Linked DNA regions of Dehalococcoides mccartyi 195. Each later gene encodes a partner of the first gene's protein in a complex. Links are inferred from orthologs where the notes say so. Each region holds a gene or a part of one and is shown on either strand. Other genes may lie near its edges.

Region 1 (4,672 bases):
CGGCTGATGCCGCGGTTTTTAACGAATACCATGCCCTAGTAGTCAGGCATGCCAAAGAGCATTGCAGGGTCAAGCCTGTGTGTCAGGGGTGCGTGCTGAAAACTATCTGCGGCTTTAACTGATAGACCGGGCAGTTGCCTGCGGAAATATTCTTTGCTTAGGCAAAACAGGATTATAAAATATTCGGGCTTTCCTCAGCGGGGGCAGAATTCCGGTTTATCCAGACGGAGCGGCTTCTTATATCCCGGTCAAGAAACATGCGGTTAAATATCAGCTCGGCTTTGGAAACGGTATGGGCATATTCATTGTCAGGTGCCATCAGGCGGCGGGTAACCATGATTAGAAAAATTCCTATAAAGCCCCAGCTAATAGTCTGGTATTCCCGGATGCCAAAAAACCCGTGAAAATAGCCTGACATAAACGGCAGTGCGGCCACCCCCAGAAACACCCCCGGAGCCATTTTTTTGAAGAGACCAAAGGCGATGGCTGTTCCCAAAGCTATCAAAGCCGGAACGGGTGCCATTACCAGAGCCACTCCCAGTGAGGTGGCAATACCCCTCCCCCCGTTAAAGCGGAGAAAGACCGGCCAGTTATGCCCGGCAATAGTAAACAAACCGACTACTATTTGCTGCCAGAGCGCCAGTCCCAAAGCGCCGGACAGGAGTATCATCACAGCCCCTTTTGAAACATCAAAAATAAAAACAGCCAGCCCCAGCCTCTTGCCGGCGGTTTTAACAACATTGGAAGCCCCCACATTGCCGCTGCCGTAACGGCGTATATCTATGCCCCTGCGCCAGCGGGAAAGCAGGTAGGCCATGGGGATAGCCCCTACCAGATAACCGGCTATGGCCATGATTATAAATACCAGGCTCATTCCATATCCTCCGCCAGCCCTTTGGCCTTTATTTGGCGGGCTTTGGCAATCAGCTTTTTGGCATCCTGCAAGGGTACTTCCGCCCCGCCGATGGGTGTTTCGGTAAGTTCGTCCAGACCGTGATAATCGCTGCCGCCGGTAGTGAGCAGGTGGTGTTTGCCAGCCAGCTTTACCAGCCCGTCTATCTGCTGGGGGTTAAACCCCCCGTAGTGGCATTCAAGGCCCATCAGCCCGGCCTGAACCAGCCGTTCCACCATAGGCTCATGGTCCATTATGGTCAGGGGGTGAGCCATGACCGGTATGCCCCCGCAGGAAAGTACCAGCCGGACCGCTTCTTCGGGGTTCATTTTTATCCGCTCCACATAGGCAGGCCCTCCCCGCCCTATGTACTTGTCAAAAGCCTCGCCCATGTTCTGGATATAGCCTTTTTCAAGCATGGCGGTGGCAATATGCGGCCGTCCCACTGTACCTTCACCGGCAATTTCCGAAACCCTCTGCCAGCTTATTTCCATACCCAGCCCGTTAAGCTTTATGACCATATCACGGGCGCGTTCCACTCTGGAGCGGCGCATTTCGGTCAGGGTATCATTCAGAACCGGGTCTTGGTAATCTACAAAATACCCCAGAATATGGACATCCCCGCCGCTGTAGTCGGTGCTTATCTCCACGCCGGGTATGACCCTTAGTTTGGGGTACCTACGGGTGGCTTCTATGGCAATGCCAACCCCGCCCAGATTGTCATGGTCACATATGGCAATATACTCCATATTGACTTTGGCGGCTTTGGCAACAATATTCTCTGGTGAGTGGACACCGTCTGAAACGGTGGTGTGGATATGCAAATCTACTTTGGAAGACATGTTTAGCTTATCTCCCTGTAAATGCGTTCTATACCTGTGGCCAGTCCGGTTTTGGTATTTACGGTGACTACCACGGCATTCAGCATGACCCTGCCCTGGGCTACACTCAGGCGGCCGGGTATGCCGGTCAGGAAACGCTGGATAACCGCATCCGGTTCGTCCCCTATTATGGAATCAATAGGCCCTACCATGCCTATATCACTGACATAGGCGGTGTTTTTGGGCAGCAAACGGGTATCACAGGTGGCCACATGGGTATGGGTGCCAAGAACGGCACTTACCCTCCCGTCCAGATAGAAACCCAGCGCCATTTTTTCAGAGGTGGCTTCGGCATGGAAATCCACAATAATGGCAGCCGGTTTGAAATTCAGTTTGCACAGCAGGGCATCAATACTGCGGAAGGGGCAGTCTATATCGTACATAAAGGTACGCCCCATCAGGTTTACCACTAAAACCTTGTCTTTAAGGACATAACCCTGTCCGGGTACGCCCGGAGGGTAGTTTAAAGGGCGGATAACCGGCAGGCTCTCCTCGTCCATCACCGTGGCTATGTCACGGTGCTTCCAGACGTGGTTGCCGGTGGTGATTACGTCTGCCCCGGCCGAAATCAGGTCCTGGGCAGTGGCCGGGGTTATGCCAATCCCCCCGGCCGTATTTTCTCCGTTTACAATGGTAAAATCTATCTTGTATTCCTGTTTCAGTCCCGGCAAGATATCCCGCAGGGCATCCCGCCCCGGCTTGCCGATGACATCACCGATTACCAGTATCTTCATTACTACCTGCCCTACTTGGCAAAGTCTACAGACCGGGTTTCCCGGATAACAGTAACCTTAATCTGTCCGGGGTACTCCAGCCCGTCTTCAATCTTCTTGACTATATCTCTGGCCAGCCGCATAGCACCCAGGTCATCAATCTCCTCAGGTTTGACCATGATGCGCACTTCGCGCCCTGCCTGTATGGCAAAGGATTTTTCAACCCCTTTGAAGCTGTCGGCAATCTCTTCAAGAGCCTTGAGGCGTTTGATGTAGTTTTCCAGTGATTCGCGGCGGGCACCGGGTCTGGCCGAAGAAATGGCATCTGCGGCAGATACGATAAAACCCCAGATGGAAACGGTGGGGGTGTCAAAGTGGTGTTCAGCCACACCCTTGATAACTTCGGGTGATTTTTCCCACTGCTTGACCATGTCTGCGCCTATCTGGGTATGGGTGCCTTCCACGTCACGGTCAACCGCTTTGCCTATGTCATGCAGGAAGCCGGCCCGTCTGGCAAGGGTAACATTTACCCCCAGCTCGCTGCCTATCATGCCGGACATCTGGGCTACCTCTATACTGTGCTGAAGCACGTTCTGGCCGTAACTGGTGCGGTATTTCAGCCGCCCCATTACCTTTATGATTTCAGGCCGCAGTCCGTGAACGCCTGCCTGATAGGCGGCCTGTTCGCCGGAAGCTATCATGGCGGCTTCCACTTCCTCTTTGGCTTTTGCTACCACTTCTTCAATGCGGGCCGGGTGGATACGCCCGTCAATAATAAGTTTGGAAAGTGCCTGTCTGGCAATTTCCCGCCGTACCGGGTCAAAACTGGAGATAGTAACTGCCTCCGGGGTGTCATCTATAATAAGGTCTACTCCGGTTGCCTGTTCCAGCGCCCGTATATTGCGGCCTTCGCGGCCAATCAGCCTGCCCTTCATTTCATCGCTGGGCAGGGGTACGACATTGGTAGTGGTTTCGGTAACTACGTCAGAGGCACAGCGCTGGATAGCCTGGGAAACAATCTCCCGGGCTTTTTCATCCGCTTCAGCCTTGATTTTTATCTCCCACTCACGCAATCGGCGGGAGGTTTCCTGCTGCATTTCGCCTTCCAGCATCTCAAGCAAACTTGACTTGGCCTGTTCAGTGGTCATGCTGGCCACTTCTTCCAGACGCTTCAGTTCGGCTGTCCGTATTTCTTCAATCTGGGACTGTGTTTCATCAATACTTTTTTCCCGGTTGGTTAAGGACTGTTCCCGCTGTTCCAGGTTTTCAAGCTTGCGGTCCAGGGCTTCGGTCTTCTGCATAACCCGGTTTTCCTGCTTGGCCAGTTCAGAACGGCGTTCTTTAAGTTCAGCTTCGGCGGAATTGCGGGCCTTGTCAGCTTCGCGCTTGGCTTCCACCAGCACATCTTTAGCTTCCACTTTGGAGTCCGCCAGCATTTTGGTTGCTTTGCGCTGGGCGATACGGAGCTGGCGGTTCATAATAAAGCCCCTGAATACAAACAGGGCCATACCGCCGAAGACAATACCTATAATAAAACTGAAAAAGATGGCCAGAATGGCAGATAAAGGCAGGCCGGTAGTTGTTGTCGGCGCTGTCTCCATAAAGAATTCCAACATATATATATAAACCCCTTTCTTTTAGAAGCTCTCTTCAACGGGGGTATCAGAGAGCCGTAACTATGTAAGACTTACAATTCGTCTGTGTTACCGTTTCCGCATTCATCCCACAGGCGGGAAACGGTACGGTTAATTACCTCGTAGCCGAATCCGCGGCGCAGCAAATACTGGCTGAGGCGCTGGCGGAACAGGTGGTAATTATCTTTGGGCAGGTTTTTTGCCTTGGTCAGGGCTGCCCGGTAAGCACTGTCCACGTCATCAACAGTGTTTACCACGTTTTCAATTATCTCATTAGATATACCCTTTTTCTTGAGTTCCTGTGAAGTCAGGCTGCGGCTGCGGGGACGGAATGACTGGCGGTTTTCATGCCAGAACTGGGCAAAAGCCTGGTCATCTACCAGCCCCTGCTCCTTCAGCTTGGCCAGTATGGAGTCAATATCCCGGCTGCAAAATCCCCGCTTAACCAGTTTCTGGGCCAGCTCAGACTGGCTGCGGGGGCGATAGGACAGATACCCCAAAGCAGCTTCGTAACAGCTTTGGCAGTCATCAATGAGCTTTAAGGTTTCAATC
Region 2 (3,544 bases), 550 kb from region 1 along the record:
AACCATTATTATAGCACCAAGGGCAAAGTTGGGTGCAACTATAATGCCGATATCATTAGTTTTAGCCAGCTGTTCAATTTCTGATATTTCCTCAGGCGAAAAGCCGGTAGTGCCTATAACCAGATTAACCTTGTGGGCGGCGGCAATGCGGATAGCAGGCATGGAAGCTTTGGCAATAGTAAAATCTACCATTACATCCGGCTTGGTCTGCGAAAGAACGGAAGAGAGGTCTGCCGAATAGGGGATAGAGCCGCTTCCGTCCGGCAGGGGCAGGGCAGGGCTTTTTGCCCGTATGTCCACTGCTCCCACCGGAAGAAGGTTATTTTCCTGGCACAGGGTCTTTAAGACCTCCTGGCCCATTTTGCCTGAGGCACCGTGAACTACAACCTTTATAGGTGTCATAGCGCCTCCTAATATATTATGAGTTAGACCGGTCTTGAGGGCGGAAAGGCCCGGAACGGCGCGGCTGGGAATCACGGTTGCGGGAGATGGGAACAGCATTGGGATTGAGAATGACCCGGCGTGACAGGTTTATTCTGCCCTGTGAATCAATCTCAGTTACCTTTACTGTTATTTCGTCACCCACTTTAACTACGTCTTCCACTTTTTCCACTCTGTGGTCGGCCAGTTCGCTTATGTGTACCATGCCCTCTTTGCCGGGCAGGATTTCAACAAAAGCACCAAAGGTCATTATCCGGGTAACTTTACCGGTATAAACACTGCCGGCTTCTACATCTTTGGTCAGGTCTTCAATTATCTTTATAGCTTTTTGGGCCGAAGCTTCGTCAGTAGCACCGATGACCACTGTGCCGTCATTTTCAATATCAACGGTGGTATTGGTCTGCTCAATAATAGAGCGGATGGTCTTGCCGCCGCTGCCGATAACACTGCCAATCTTGGAGGGGTCAATGCTTATCTTGTACATTCTGGGGGCGTAAGGGCTAAGCTCGGTCTTGGGCTGGGCAAGAGCCTTGTCCATTACTTCCAGTATGGTATAGCGGGCTTCTTTGGCCTGGTAGATAGCGTCACGGATAACGTCAAAGCTGATACCCTTGACTTTCATATCCACCTGTATGGCGGTTATGCCGTCACGGGTACCGGCAACTTTGAAATCCATATCGCCGTAGTTATCTTCAATACCTTCAATATCAGTAATGGTGCAGTAGGTATCATTTTCACCGGTAATAAGGCCGATGGAAATACCGGCAACAGCTTTTTTAACTGGTACACCTGCATCCATAAGTGACAAACTGGACGAACAGACACTGCCCATAGAAGTAGAGCCTGATGAACCGACTACGTCAGCTACCATACGAATGGTATAGGGAAATTCTTCGGGAGTGGGCAGGACAGGCACCAAAGCCCTTTCAGCTAAAGCACCATGACCGATTTCACGCCGTCCGGGGGAGCCGGAACGCTTAACTTCACCGGTAGAGAAGGGGGCAAAATTATAGTGAAGCATAAAACGCTTGGTATCTTCGGCACTCAAGCCGTCCAGCTGCTGGGCTTCCTGCAAAGAACCCAGTGTGGTAATGGCCATAACCTGGGTATCACCCCGGGTGAACAAAGCTGAACCGTGAACGCGGGGCAGAATACCTGTTTCAGCGTCCAGCTGGCGGAGCTGCTTAATACCCCGTCCGTTTACCCTGATATCTTTTTCAAGTATAGTTGAGCGGATAGCCTTTTTGATTTCTTTATCATAAGCGGCCAGAATATCGCCTTCGGCATATGTCTCTGCCAAAGCTTCAACCAGTTCGCTCTGAAGGGCTTCAACCGCATTTTCACGGAGGGTTTTATCCTGATGGCTCAGGGCTTCGTTTACTCGCCCTTTTACAAAGGCGGCTACCGCTGCTTTGACTTCTTCGGGTATTTCCAGCACCGGCACCGGCAGTTTTTCCTTGCCCAGCTTGGCGCGGATTTCATCCTGCAGGTCAATAAGCTCCTGATTTGCCTGATGGGCAAACTCAATCGCTTTAATCATAAGGTCTTCGGGAATTTCCTTAGACCCGGCTTCAATCATAACTACGGCTTTACGGGTGCTGACTACCACCAAATCCATCTGGCTTTGTTCCAGCTGGGCAAAGGTGGGGTTAAGCACGAATTCGCCGTTTGTATAACCTACGCGGCTGGCTCCCACCGGGCCTTCGTAGGGTATTTGTGACATGGTAAGAACGGTTGAAGCACCTACCACACCCCAGATATCAGCGTCATTTTCCTTGTCTGAGGCAATTACGGTGATAATAATCTGAAGTTCATTCCGCCACTCCTTGGGGAGAAGGGGGCGGAGAGGTCTGTCTGTCAGACGTCCGGCCAAAATAGCCTGTTCACTGGGGCGTCCTTCGCGGCGGATAAACCCGCCGGGGATTTTGCCTGCGGCATACATCCGCTCTTCGTAGTCTATAGTCAGGGGGAGGAAATCCACCCCTTCGCGCGGTTTTTTGGCAGCACAAAGTGTTACCAGTAATTCGGTATCCGCATAGCGGATAGTTACTGCGGCATCTGCAAGGCGGGCCATTTTCCCGCTCTCTATAGTAAGTTTTCTGCCGCCAATAGTTCGTTCAAATGAGTTGGCAGTTATCAATAACGTAATCTCCTTACAGGGTTATTTGCCTTTGGCAATATTTATTTTCTAAGGCCAAGATTGGCAATAAGCTCCTGATAACCGGCCCCGTTATTGTTGCGCATGTATGAGAGCAAGCGGCGGCGGCGGCCAACCAAAGTAAGCAGGCTTCTCTTGGTATGAAAGTCATGTTTATTAGCAATCATGTGGGTGGTTAACTGGTGAATACGGGCAGTGAGCAAGGCTACCTGCACTTCAGTAGAGCCGGTATCGTTTTCGCTCTTTTTGAATTCGTTGATAATCAGAGATTTTTCCTGTTTGTCCAAACTTATTCCCCTTATGTTATTCTACTCAATTTAAAGTCAAAATTATATCACACTGTACCTGTGTTGTAAAACAAATGCGCTATATTTAGGTATAATATACCATATTCCGGCAAGTGTTTACTTGACGTAATATATGGGTAACGCTATATTCATTTAAGGGCTTTAAAAGAGGTGTTTGGGTGAGTTTGCACGCCGGTATATTAAAACTGTGGCTGGACTTGCCTGAAAATACCTCGCTGAAGGGCAAACGCCAGATTATTCAGCCGTTAATCAGGCAGTTGCAAAACCGTTTTAATCTTTCGGTAGCCGAAGCCGAAGAAATGGACAGATGGAAGACGGCGGTTATTGGTATAAGCTGTATCAGCAACAGTGCTGTGGTGGCTGACCAGTTACTGAATAAAGTATTGGCTTTTGTGACTGATGGCGGGTTTGATGTGGTTATACGTGATTTTCAGATTGAAATAATGGCGGTTTAGGATAAAGGCTTTTGGAAACTACCGAATTTTTAGCCTACATTGCGTCCCTGCCTGATTATCAGGAGCAGATAGCCCATATTGAACGCCTGCCATACCGTCCGGCGGAATATGCCAGAACTGACGCCCCGCTGTTGCCCCGGATAGATGCACGCCTCAGGAAAAAACGGATTTTGCCCTTGTAC

The links. The genes of interacting proteins can lie anywhere in the genome.
Region 2: rny (region 1) and DET_RS05045 share a complex: the UniProt entries of both Bacillus subtilis proteins name them as parts of the possible RNA degradosome complex. The link is inferred for Dehalococcoides mccartyi 195 from one-to-one orthologs.

Annotation. Positions count from the first base shown.
Region 1 is NC_002936.3:1,440,141-1,444,812, reverse strand. Bases 1,811-4,672 are described here. They hold rny (ribonuclease Y), read right to left. Parts: upstream 4,103-4,672; coding sequence 2,519-4,102; downstream 1,811-2,518. Other genes in these bases: DET_RS08210 (regulatory protein RecX), read right to left, coding at 4,174-4,672; DET_RS08220 (TIGR00282 family metallophosphoesterase), read right to left, coding at 1,811-2,507. Outside these bases: DET_RS08235 (endonuclease III domain-containing protein), read left to right, coding at 1-122; DET_RS08230 (glycerol-3-phosphate acyltransferase), read right to left, coding at 173-874; DET_RS08225 (PHP domain-containing protein), read right to left, coding at 871-1,734; more of DET_RS08220, read right to left, coding at 1,737-1,810. UniProt on the Bacillus subtilis protein: Endoribonuclease that initiates mRNA decay. Initiates the decay of all SAM-dependent riboswitches, such as yitJ riboswitch. Involved in processing of the gapA operon mRNA, it cleaves between cggR and gapA.
Region 2 is NC_002936.3:888,329-891,872, reverse strand. Bases 1-2,992 are described here. They hold DET_RS05045 (polyribonucleotide nucleotidyltransferase), read right to left. Parts: upstream 2,582-2,992; coding sequence 419-2,581; downstream 1-418. Other genes in these bases: rpsO (30S ribosomal protein S15), read right to left, coding at 2,623-2,886; dapB (4-hydroxy-tetrahydrodipicolinate reductase), read right to left, coding at 1-402. Outside these bases: DET_RS05035 (DUF503 domain-containing protein), read left to right, coding at 3,066-3,362; DET_RS05030 (DEAD/DEAH box helicase), read left to right, coding at 3,374-3,544. UniProt on the Bacillus subtilis protein: Involved in mRNA degradation. Catalyzes the phosphorolysis of single-stranded polyribonucleotides processively in the 3'- to 5'-direction. Necessary for competence development in Bacillus subtilis.